4 regions of the Brucella sp. NBRC 12950 genome follow, and region 1 is predicted to be linked to each of the others. Evidence: riboswitches for the same ligand, from Rfam matches in the RefSeq annotation. Region 1 holds a riboswitch; each other region holds the start of a gene.

Region 1 (2,200 bases):
TAAAGGTCGGCGCACGGAAGCCCGTGCCAAACGAAGAACGCAGCACGAGATCCGGCAGAATTTCGTAGCTCGCGCCGAGATTATACGTGACCACGTCACCAAACTGCTCATTATAATCGTAGCGCACACCGCCATCAAAGCGCAGCGCATCATATTCGAGCGAGTATTGCCCGAATACCGCAGCCAGATCACGACTGGTTTTGGCATATTCGGTCGTAGCGCTGACTTCCTCGCGGTAAGCTTCAACGCCACCGGTCAACACATGCGAAACATTGCCCGTTTCAAACTGCTTTTCCGTCGAAGCAAAGATGCCGTAACGCTTGGTTTCAAACAGATCAGACCCGCTAACACCCTTACGGAAATTTCGACTGCGATCGAGACCAGAGCTGAACTCGATCGTCGAAGACCAGTCAGCGGTGTGATCGATACGCGCACCCAGCTTGCCACTAAATGCTGTTGTGTACGCTTCATTAGCAGACGGTGCTTTGGCATCATATTGATTGCGGCCGCGGCTCAGGAGGCCATCAGTATAAATCTTCCCCCAATCAAAATCCTTCGACAGCGAGAAGTTAAACGAACCCTGTAGAAAACCATCACGATCAGGCTCATAGCCAAAAGAATCTGGTGTCGTAAAATTATATCCCTGTGTGCCTGTGACAGCGGCACCAAAGGCGTAATCAATGCCGTCCTTGCTGCGTCCCTGAAGCGAACCGGACGCATAACCGCCCCATGGATGCGTAACCCCCGTTGTCAGACTTCCGCAGTAGGAGCGCTCCCCGCAGGCTCCACCCTGCTTTGTGATGATATTAATCACACCACCCATCGCATCCGCACCATATTGCGAGGAATGCGCGCCTTTCGCGATTTCAATACGATCAATTGAACTCAGTGGAATATTGGAAAGCGCTGTTGCTCCGGTCGTTGCTGATGCGGTTCGCACACCATTGACGAGAACAACCGTCTGTTTTGACGACATACCGCGAATGTAGAGATTGGAAGACGATCCCTGCCCGCCATTGGTGGTAATCGAAATTCCCGGATAGTACTGAAGAAGCGATTGCAAATCAGGCGCTGCTGATCGGTCGATTTCCTCCCGATCAATGACCGTGACGGACGATGTGGAACGTTGCAACGATGTTGCACGCCTCAACGGTGTGACGACAATCGTATCAAGCACAACTCCATCCTGCACGCTTGCCTTCGTCTGAGCGAATACGTCGAGCGGCGTAACCACCAGAACGGTGGATGTGAGATATGCCGATAGTTTGAGAATATGCATTATTTCTACTTCCTGCGTGCAAGCCTTGCTTCACCGCAGGTGTCAGAAATCAGGGCGGAAGCGCCTTGTCTTTGTCCCACGGCAACATTTCACAATGTCACCGCTACGGACGGCCGCGACTGGACACCCCTCGTGTCAGCCATGGGTGACTGGATACGGCAGGTCTCCTGACTTCCGGGTCTTCATCGGTCCTCCGCCTTCCCGAACGTGAATATTCAGTGGCTATGATCGCAACTTACGATCATGGGAGGATGACTCGCCGGTCACAGTTGCGGGGGCAGTCTCGGTCTCAGCTCTTCAAATGAGCCTCACCGTGTTCCCTTTTCATCCATCCTTGCGGACAGAACCGTTTCCTGTGGCGAGCGATAGCAAGGGGATGGCAGATTATCAACTGCAACAATGTGCCCCATCTGAATCACATTCAGAGCCAAGTGATTCAGATGGTTGAATTGTATGGATTTTTCATCTCAGGAAGTCGCGGAAACGACGCAGTGCAAAGAAGAAAAGAACACTTCCGATTACAATCATGGCCAGCAATTGTGGCCACACGACACTCAATCCCGCACCGCGGAACAGCACCGATTGCGCGAGCATCACGAAATGCGTGTTGGGTGCCGCCAGCATGATATTCTGAATAATTTCCGGCATACTTTCGCGCGGCGTTGTACCGCCCGAGAGAACCTGTAACGGAAGCAGAACCAGCATCAGGAGAAGTCCGAACTGAGGCATAGAACCAGCAATCGTTGCTAGGAAGATGCCAAGGCTCGTTGTCGCGAAAAGCTGTAATGCAGCACCCGCCAAAAACAGCGTCAGCGAACCATTGATCGGCACCGCGAGAATGCCCTGCACAACAACAACCAGTGAAAAGGCAGTCGCCACCAGCACCACCATCCCCATTGACCAGACCTTAGAGACCATGAT
Region 2 (2,200 bases), on a different contig from region 1:
GAAAATCGAGCCGGTTAGCTTATTGTGCTGCCGCAGCTAGGAAACCGCAAAGTCCTTTGCGCGCCACCGACGTGCTCATCGTCTGCCCCACTTTGAGTGTGAAGATAGCGTCAACGCGTATGCCCTTGCCCTGCTTACGAGCGGTCACGCGCAAGGTCTGCATGCGACCCGATCCAGATCCATCTTGAAAGGCGTCAATGGACGAGAGCTGCTTGTTGATCGTGATGCCAGAAAAGCCGTCGGCTGCGATGGCTTGTGCCATACGCTGCAAGGCATCCGACGATTTGATACCAGTAAAGCTTTGTGTCGCGCGATAGACAGTCGGAGTTAAGAGCGGAACTCCCTCTGACTTAAAGCTTTGCTCACACGTAGCAGCAAAGCCCCCACCGGTTGCCATAAGGGTCAACAGACCCGTAATCAGAAACATTCGCATTCAAACTTCCTCCAAATAGACCGAAACCCCACCGTTGGTGACGATCACAACAGCATGCAGATCAAAAATACAATAAGCGCGTCGTCAAAATAGCGTTGATAATCTTCGCTTATACGATCGCGATTTGGGCGTACGGAGAAGACAGCGGTGGATGTTTCCAATTTTTCGCGGAATCGGCCTGAGATTAGCGACGAATGTTAGAATCGAGAGGCCGGATCTCCACACGGCAATGCTGGTAATCGATCCTTCCAGGAGCAATGAAAGGAACTAGCGGTCAAGCAGATGAGCATTCTGCCAGGAACAGCTTGGCCCTGCAGTTTGCGACTTAAAGATATAAACATTTCTTTATGTGCTATTGACATTTTGCGTCCGATACAGGAAAGTTACTTGGCCTAGGTTCTCCGGTCGTCTCTTAGATGTGCCGGGGCTAAGAGGGAAGTTGGTGCCCCAGACTATTGGGAAAGCCGACGCTGCCCCCGCAACTGTAAGCGGCAAGCTGATGTCCAGAATGTCACTGGGGTTCTCCCTGGGAAGACGGAGAGAAGCAATGACCCGCGAGCCAGGAGACCTGCCTTCGCAAAGTAACGTCCACGGGCGGGGTGTCCCGGTGTGCCGTAGCGAAGGCCGCGTAGCGGTCCCTATTGCTATGAGTTCGCTGACCCATGCCCCCAACTTTTTGGGGTGAGTCATGTCTCAAACCGCAATTCCGGTCGCCGCGAGCGGCGAGCCATATGTTAATCGTCAACCGATCACGAGGCGTGACGATTTCACGTTTCATCTAAATTTCCATCGTTTTGATGAGAACTATCTGCCCTCAACCAACACGCGTGTAACGACCAACTTTGCAAATTTAGCCAGGGGGAGGAACCGCCAGGAGAACCTTCGTAACGCGCTGAGAATGATTGATAATCGGTTCAACGCTCTGGCGCATTGGGATAATACCGATGGCAATCGCTATAGGGTTGAACTCGAAATCATCTCGGTCGAGATGAATATTGATGCGGAAGGCAACTCGGATGCTTTCCCCCTGATAGAGATATTGAAAGCCAATATCGTTGATCAAAAGACTGGCGAACGGATCGAAGGCATTGTTGGAAACAACTTCTCTTCTTATGTTCGAGATTACGACTTTAGCGTCGTTCTGCCCGAATATAACAAGGGGCGCTCCACGTTCAGCATTCCAGATGACTTCGGCGACCTGCATGGAAAGCTATTCAAATGTTTCCTCAAGTCGAATGCTTACGAAGAACATTTTCGAAAGCCACCCGTGATCTGCTTAAGTGCATCCAGCAGTAAAACATATCACCGGACTGGTAATTACCATCCGGTGCTGGGTGTAGAGTATCGTCAAAGTGAATTATCTTTGACTGATCAATATTTTCAAAAAATGGGGTTGCGGGTCCGCTTCTTCATGCCGCCCAACAGTGTTGCGCCATTCGCCTTCTATTTTGTTGGCGACCTCCTTGATGACTATACCAATCTTGAGCTTATCGGCACAATCAGTACGATGGAGACTTTTCAGAAGATCTATCGGCCCGAGATTTACAATGCCAATTCGGTAGCTGGGGCTTGCTTTCGGCCAAGCCTTGAACATGAGGACTACTCACTGACACGTGTTGTCTATGATCGCGAAGAGCGAAGCCGATTGGCTGTTGAGCAGGGCATATTCGCTCAGGAACAATTCATGACGCCCTATAAGACCGTCCTTGAGCAATGGTCTGCCAATTACACGCTTTGATGAGCCAAAAGATAAGGTTACCTATCATG
Region 3 (2,200 bases), on a different contig from region 1:
GCGCGAGCGGTGGCGTGCTTGGCACAAGCGGTGTGCGCGAAGACGATATGATGTCTGTTCAGCGGGCAGTCGAGCTGATGCTGAATGGAATCGCCAATCGCAAACGCGAAGTTTTGATGACGCGTCAAATGCGTTTGGGGCGCTGGTTGAAACTTTTGGCACCACATATAGTGGACCGCATGGCTTTAAAAGCCATAAAGTCCGAGTTTCGTCCCAAAGCGATTACGCCTGTGGAATAGTCGGCTACATATCCCTGCTATTCACAGGCTGGACGAAACAAAGGTTAGATTTAGTTTTTTTGATCTGTCTATCCATTGACGACTTTTTAACTTCAGCTACTATATCTTGTGTTCAAGGTTCTTGCGATTCGTGAGGATCAAAAGCGAAGATGGGAATACGGTGCGCGGTATCCATGATGGATGTTGTTAAGCCGTAGCTGCCCCCGCAACTGTAAGCGGCGAGCTCATATCCAGATGTCACTGGCGCAGGCCGGGAAGACGGATGCGGGCGTTGAGTCGTGAGCCAGGAGACCTGCCTTGAACAAGAACGTCCACGGGCGGGGTGTCCGGTTGGCGCGCGATAAGTTGTGGCATTGTAATGCCATGTCTTTTTGGTGCCCCGTATATCCCTCTCATAAGCTTCGGGGTGACAAGCATGTCGAGTAATTCAAGACCAAACAGTTCAGGTCCGCCCTTTACGGGTTAGTTTGAAGGATTCGCGCTCTGAAAGCGCGTTGAGCCTCTCAGTTTTCGTTGCTTTTCACGCACATTTTGCCATGTGCGAATGCCTTGTTGCGTCTTCATTTGCCTGAGGCGCAGTGGATAAAAACATCTGTCTATACGCATTCTCCAACGCCAGATGCTTTTGCGGAAGTGCTGGAAATGCTCCATCCCCAGTGAGGAAAAAATGAACGTTACCGTCTATAGCAAGCCCGCCTGCGTCCAGTGTACCGCAACCACCCGCGCGCTCGACCGTCAGGGCATTGAATATGATGTCATCGACATTTCTGCCGATGCTGATGCTTATGATCTCGTTCAGGGCCTCGGATACCGTCAGGTGCCGGTTGTTGTTGCGGGTGAATCCCATTGGGCGGGTTTCCGTCCGGATATGATCAGCTCGCTGGCGTAATGCCGGTCTACTGCCGGGGTTTGTGATGGGCCAGATCGTCTATTTTTCCAGCCGATCGGAAAACACGCATCGCTTTGTGCTGCGTTTGGGAATGCGTTCAAAGCGTATTCCGTTGGAAAGCTACGAAGACAATGCTGGCCTGTTGCGGGTCAACGAGCCTTTTGTGCTCGTAACGCCAACCTATGGCGGCGGCGGCGCGAAAGGCGCTGTTCCCAAACCGGTCATCCGCTTTCTCAATGATGCGGATAACCGATCCCTCATTCGCGGCGTCATTGCCGCTGGAAACAGCAATTTCGGAGAGGCCTTTGGCCTCGCAGGCAACATCATTTCTGCCAAGTGTCAGGTTCCCTATCTCTATCGTTTCGAGTTGCTGGGAACCGACGAAGATCTTGGCAATGTTAAAGACGGGATGGAACGATTTTGGACACGGCAGACACAACCTTGACCCGTGAGCGCGAGACGGTCGCCTCATCGGAAAAGCAGGAGCCATCTGCGGCAACGGGTGCTGCATCGGGTAGCAAGCCACAGAAGCTTGCTGAGACCTCGCTTGATTATCACGCGCTCAATGCGATGCTGAACCTCTATGATGACGAGGGAAAGATTCAGCTGCATCGCGATCGGCAGGCGGCACAGCAATATTTCCTGCAGCACGTCAACCAGAACACGGTTTTCTTCCACAATCTGCGTGAGAAGCTCGATTATCTGGTCGATGAAGGCTATTACGAACAGGAAGTACTGGATCAGTATTCCTTCAATTTCGTGCGCGATCTTTTCGATCATGCCTATGATAAGAAATTCCGTTTTCCGACCTTCCTCGGCGCGTTCAAATATTATACCAGCTATACGCTGAAAACCTTCGACGGTAAGCGCTATCTCGAACGCTACGAAGACCGTGTTTGCATGGTGGCGCTTGCGCTTGCGCGTGGTAATGAACAGCACGCACGCGAAATGGTCGATGAAATCATTGCGGGCCGTTATCAACCGGCAACACCAACCTTCCTCAATGCAGGCAAAAAGCAGCGTGGCGAACTGGTCTCGTGTTTCCTGTTGCGCGTTGAAGACAACATGGAAT
Region 4 (2,200 bases), on a different contig from region 1:
TGGGTCAAATTCGCCGTAGCCGGAAATGCCGACTGTTACCTGATTGCCAAGAATTGCAGCGAGCGCTTCGCCACCACCGGAAAAGGCAATGTAGTTGACTTTGGTTGGGTCAACGCCTGCGGCCTTGGCAAAAAGACCAGCTGTGATGTGGTCCGTACCACCTGCCGAGCCGCCGCCCCAGGAAACGGAGCCCGGATCAGCCTTGAGCTTGGCAACAAGATCGCCGAGGTTCTGAATGTCGGACGATGCCGGAACGACAATGGCTTCATATTCGCCGGTGAGGCGGGCAATTGGTGTAATCGCGTCGAGATTGACGGGCGAATTGTTGGTCAGGATCGCACCGACCATGACATAGCCGCCAACGATGAGCTGGCTCGGGTCGCCCTTATTCTGGTTGACGAACTGCGCCAGGCCAATAGTGCCACCTGCACCCGGAACATTAATGACCTGAACGCTGCCGGAAATCTTTTCATCCTGAAGCACGTTCTGCATGGTGCGTGCTGTCTGGTCCCAGCCACCGCCTGGTGCTGCTGGCGCCAATACCTTGTAATCTTCAGCCGAAGCTGCACCCGCCATTGCAAGCGCTGCCACCGACGAAATGGCCAGAATCCATTTACGCATAAATCCTCCCTGAATGCACTTGCGTGCATTTTGCTGCTGCCTTTGCGACAGCCCTCCTCAAAAACCCCTGCTTCCCAAGCAGAGACTACTGATCTGGAGACTACAGGAGAGAATTACAATATACCAGCAAGCAGCATCACTTGTTTTTACTTACAGTATCGTATTAGCAAAAAGTCTTATGTGGCGAGTTTATAGGGCTGAATAAGCGAGCCAGCTCGCTTGACGCTTATATCAGCGCGATGTAATACAATTACGACGGTTCCCCGACCGAGAGTGAAGGGGATTAATAGGGAACACGGTGAGGACGACCCAAAAGGGACCGAGACCGTGGCTGCCCCCGCAACTGTAAGCGGATTGCCGTTCATCCTTGTGATGCCTCAAAGCGTCATGTCACTGAGACTGTTCCAAACAGCTCGGGAAGGCAGATGAACAGTGAGTATCTGTGAGCCAGGAGACCTGCCGTCTAACGTAGTCCATTGTCACGGGCGGGGATGCCCGGTGCAGGAGAGTTGGTTATGACAGCATTAAGCGTCGCAGGACGTTGCCTCCCATCGTCATTCATGTCCCCGGATATGTCCGTCTTCTTTACGCGCCGGATCGCTTCCGCCGTTTGATACGGCTTTCTCTCTTATCATTTCGGGGTTTTAAATGAACTTTATCGGCAAGACGTCGTTTCGCGTTGCCTTCTCAGCAGTTGCTATTCTTGCGAGTAGCTTTGCTGCACAAGCTGCTGAAACTCAGTATCCGCTGACGCTGAAAAATTGCGGTCGCGATGTTACGTTCAAACAGGCACCAACGCGCGCTGTGGCCGTTGGTCAGAGCAGTGCAGAAATTCTTTACAGCCTCGGTCTTGGCGATAAAGTTGTCGGTACTGCGGTCTGGTTTGGCCCTGTTCTGAAGGGTTTCGAAGAAGTTAATGCAAAGGTCAAGCGCCTTGCGGACAACGACCCAAGCTTTGAAAGTGTGTTGGCGGAAAAGCCTGAAATCGTCACGGCTGATTTTCAGTGGCACGTTGGCCCGATGGGCATTGTCGGTAAGCCTGAGCAATTTGAAGAACTGGGTATTCCAACCTACACCTCACCGTCCGATTGTGTAGGCAAGGATAATTCCGGCGGCGGCGATGGCGTCCGCACGGCACCTTTCAAGATGGAAATTGTCTATCAGGAAATCACTGAACTTGCCGAGATCTTCAACGTGCAGGATCGCGGTGAAAAGCTCGTTGCGGACTTAAAGGCTCGTGAAGCTGCTGCGCGTGAGAAAATTGGTTCCACCAATGGTACGCTTTCCGCGATGGTCTGGTTCTCCAGTACGCAGATCGATGCCGATCCGTATGCGGCCGGGAAATTTGGTGCTCCCGCCTATATCCTTTCCGCGCTTGGCATCAAGAATGTGATCGAGAGTGAAGAAGAGTGGCCAACTGTCGGTTGGGAAACAATTGCGAAATCCAACCCATCGATGATCGTGGCAGCGAAGCTTGATCGCCGTCGTTATCCTGCCGACGACATTGCTGTGAAGCACCAGTTCCTTGAAAGTGATGCTGTTACCAAGCTGATGCCAGCCGTGTCAGGCGGCCATGTCT

Evidence for each region. A riboswitch is a leader RNA that binds a small molecule or an ion and turns the genes downstream of it on or off. The one in region 1 is predicted to bind cobalamin.
Region 2: another riboswitch for cobalamin. It lies ahead of QSJ70_RS22270 (DUF1852 domain-containing protein); the one in region 1 lies ahead of QSJ70_RS01545 (TonB-dependent receptor domain-containing protein).
Region 3: another riboswitch for cobalamin. It lies ahead of nrdH (glutaredoxin-like protein NrdH); the one in region 1 lies ahead of QSJ70_RS01545 (TonB-dependent receptor domain-containing protein).
Region 4: another riboswitch for cobalamin. It lies ahead of QSJ70_RS04310 (ABC transporter substrate-binding protein); the one in region 1 lies ahead of QSJ70_RS01545 (TonB-dependent receptor domain-containing protein).

The regions. Positions count from the first base shown of each region.
Region 1 is NZ_BSQC01000001.1:329,151-331,350, reverse strand. It holds gene QSJ70_RS01545 (TonB-dependent receptor domain-containing protein) at 1-1,279, opposite strand, end outside; cobalamin riboswitch at 1,420-1,645, opposite strand; gene QSJ70_RS01540 (ABC transporter permease) at 1,742-2,200, opposite strand, start outside.
Region 2 is NZ_BSQC01000015.1:89,171-91,370, forward strand. It holds gene QSJ70_RS22265 (hypothetical protein) at 20-433, opposite strand; cobalamin riboswitch at 811-1,023, shown strand; gene QSJ70_RS22270 (DUF1852 domain-containing protein) at 1,122-2,171, shown strand; gene QSJ70_RS22275 (methionine synthase) at 2,198-2,200, shown strand, end outside.
Region 3 is NZ_BSQC01000011.1:190,107-192,306, reverse strand. It holds gene QSJ70_RS18930 (SDR family oxidoreductase) at 1-239, shown strand, start outside; cobalamin riboswitch at 338-553, shown strand; gene nrdH (glutaredoxin-like protein NrdH) at 907-1,128, shown strand; gene nrdI (class Ib ribonucleoside-diphosphate reductase assembly flavoprotein NrdI) at 1,154-1,573, shown strand; gene nrdE (class 1b ribonucleoside-diphosphate reductase subunit alpha) at 1,549-2,200, shown strand, end outside.
Region 4 is NZ_BSQC01000002.1:283,356-285,555, forward strand. It holds gene QSJ70_RS04305 (Bug family tripartite tricarboxylate transporter substrate binding protein) at 1-621, opposite strand, end outside; cobalamin riboswitch at 861-1,099, shown strand; gene QSJ70_RS04310 (ABC transporter substrate-binding protein) at 1,270-2,200, shown strand, end outside.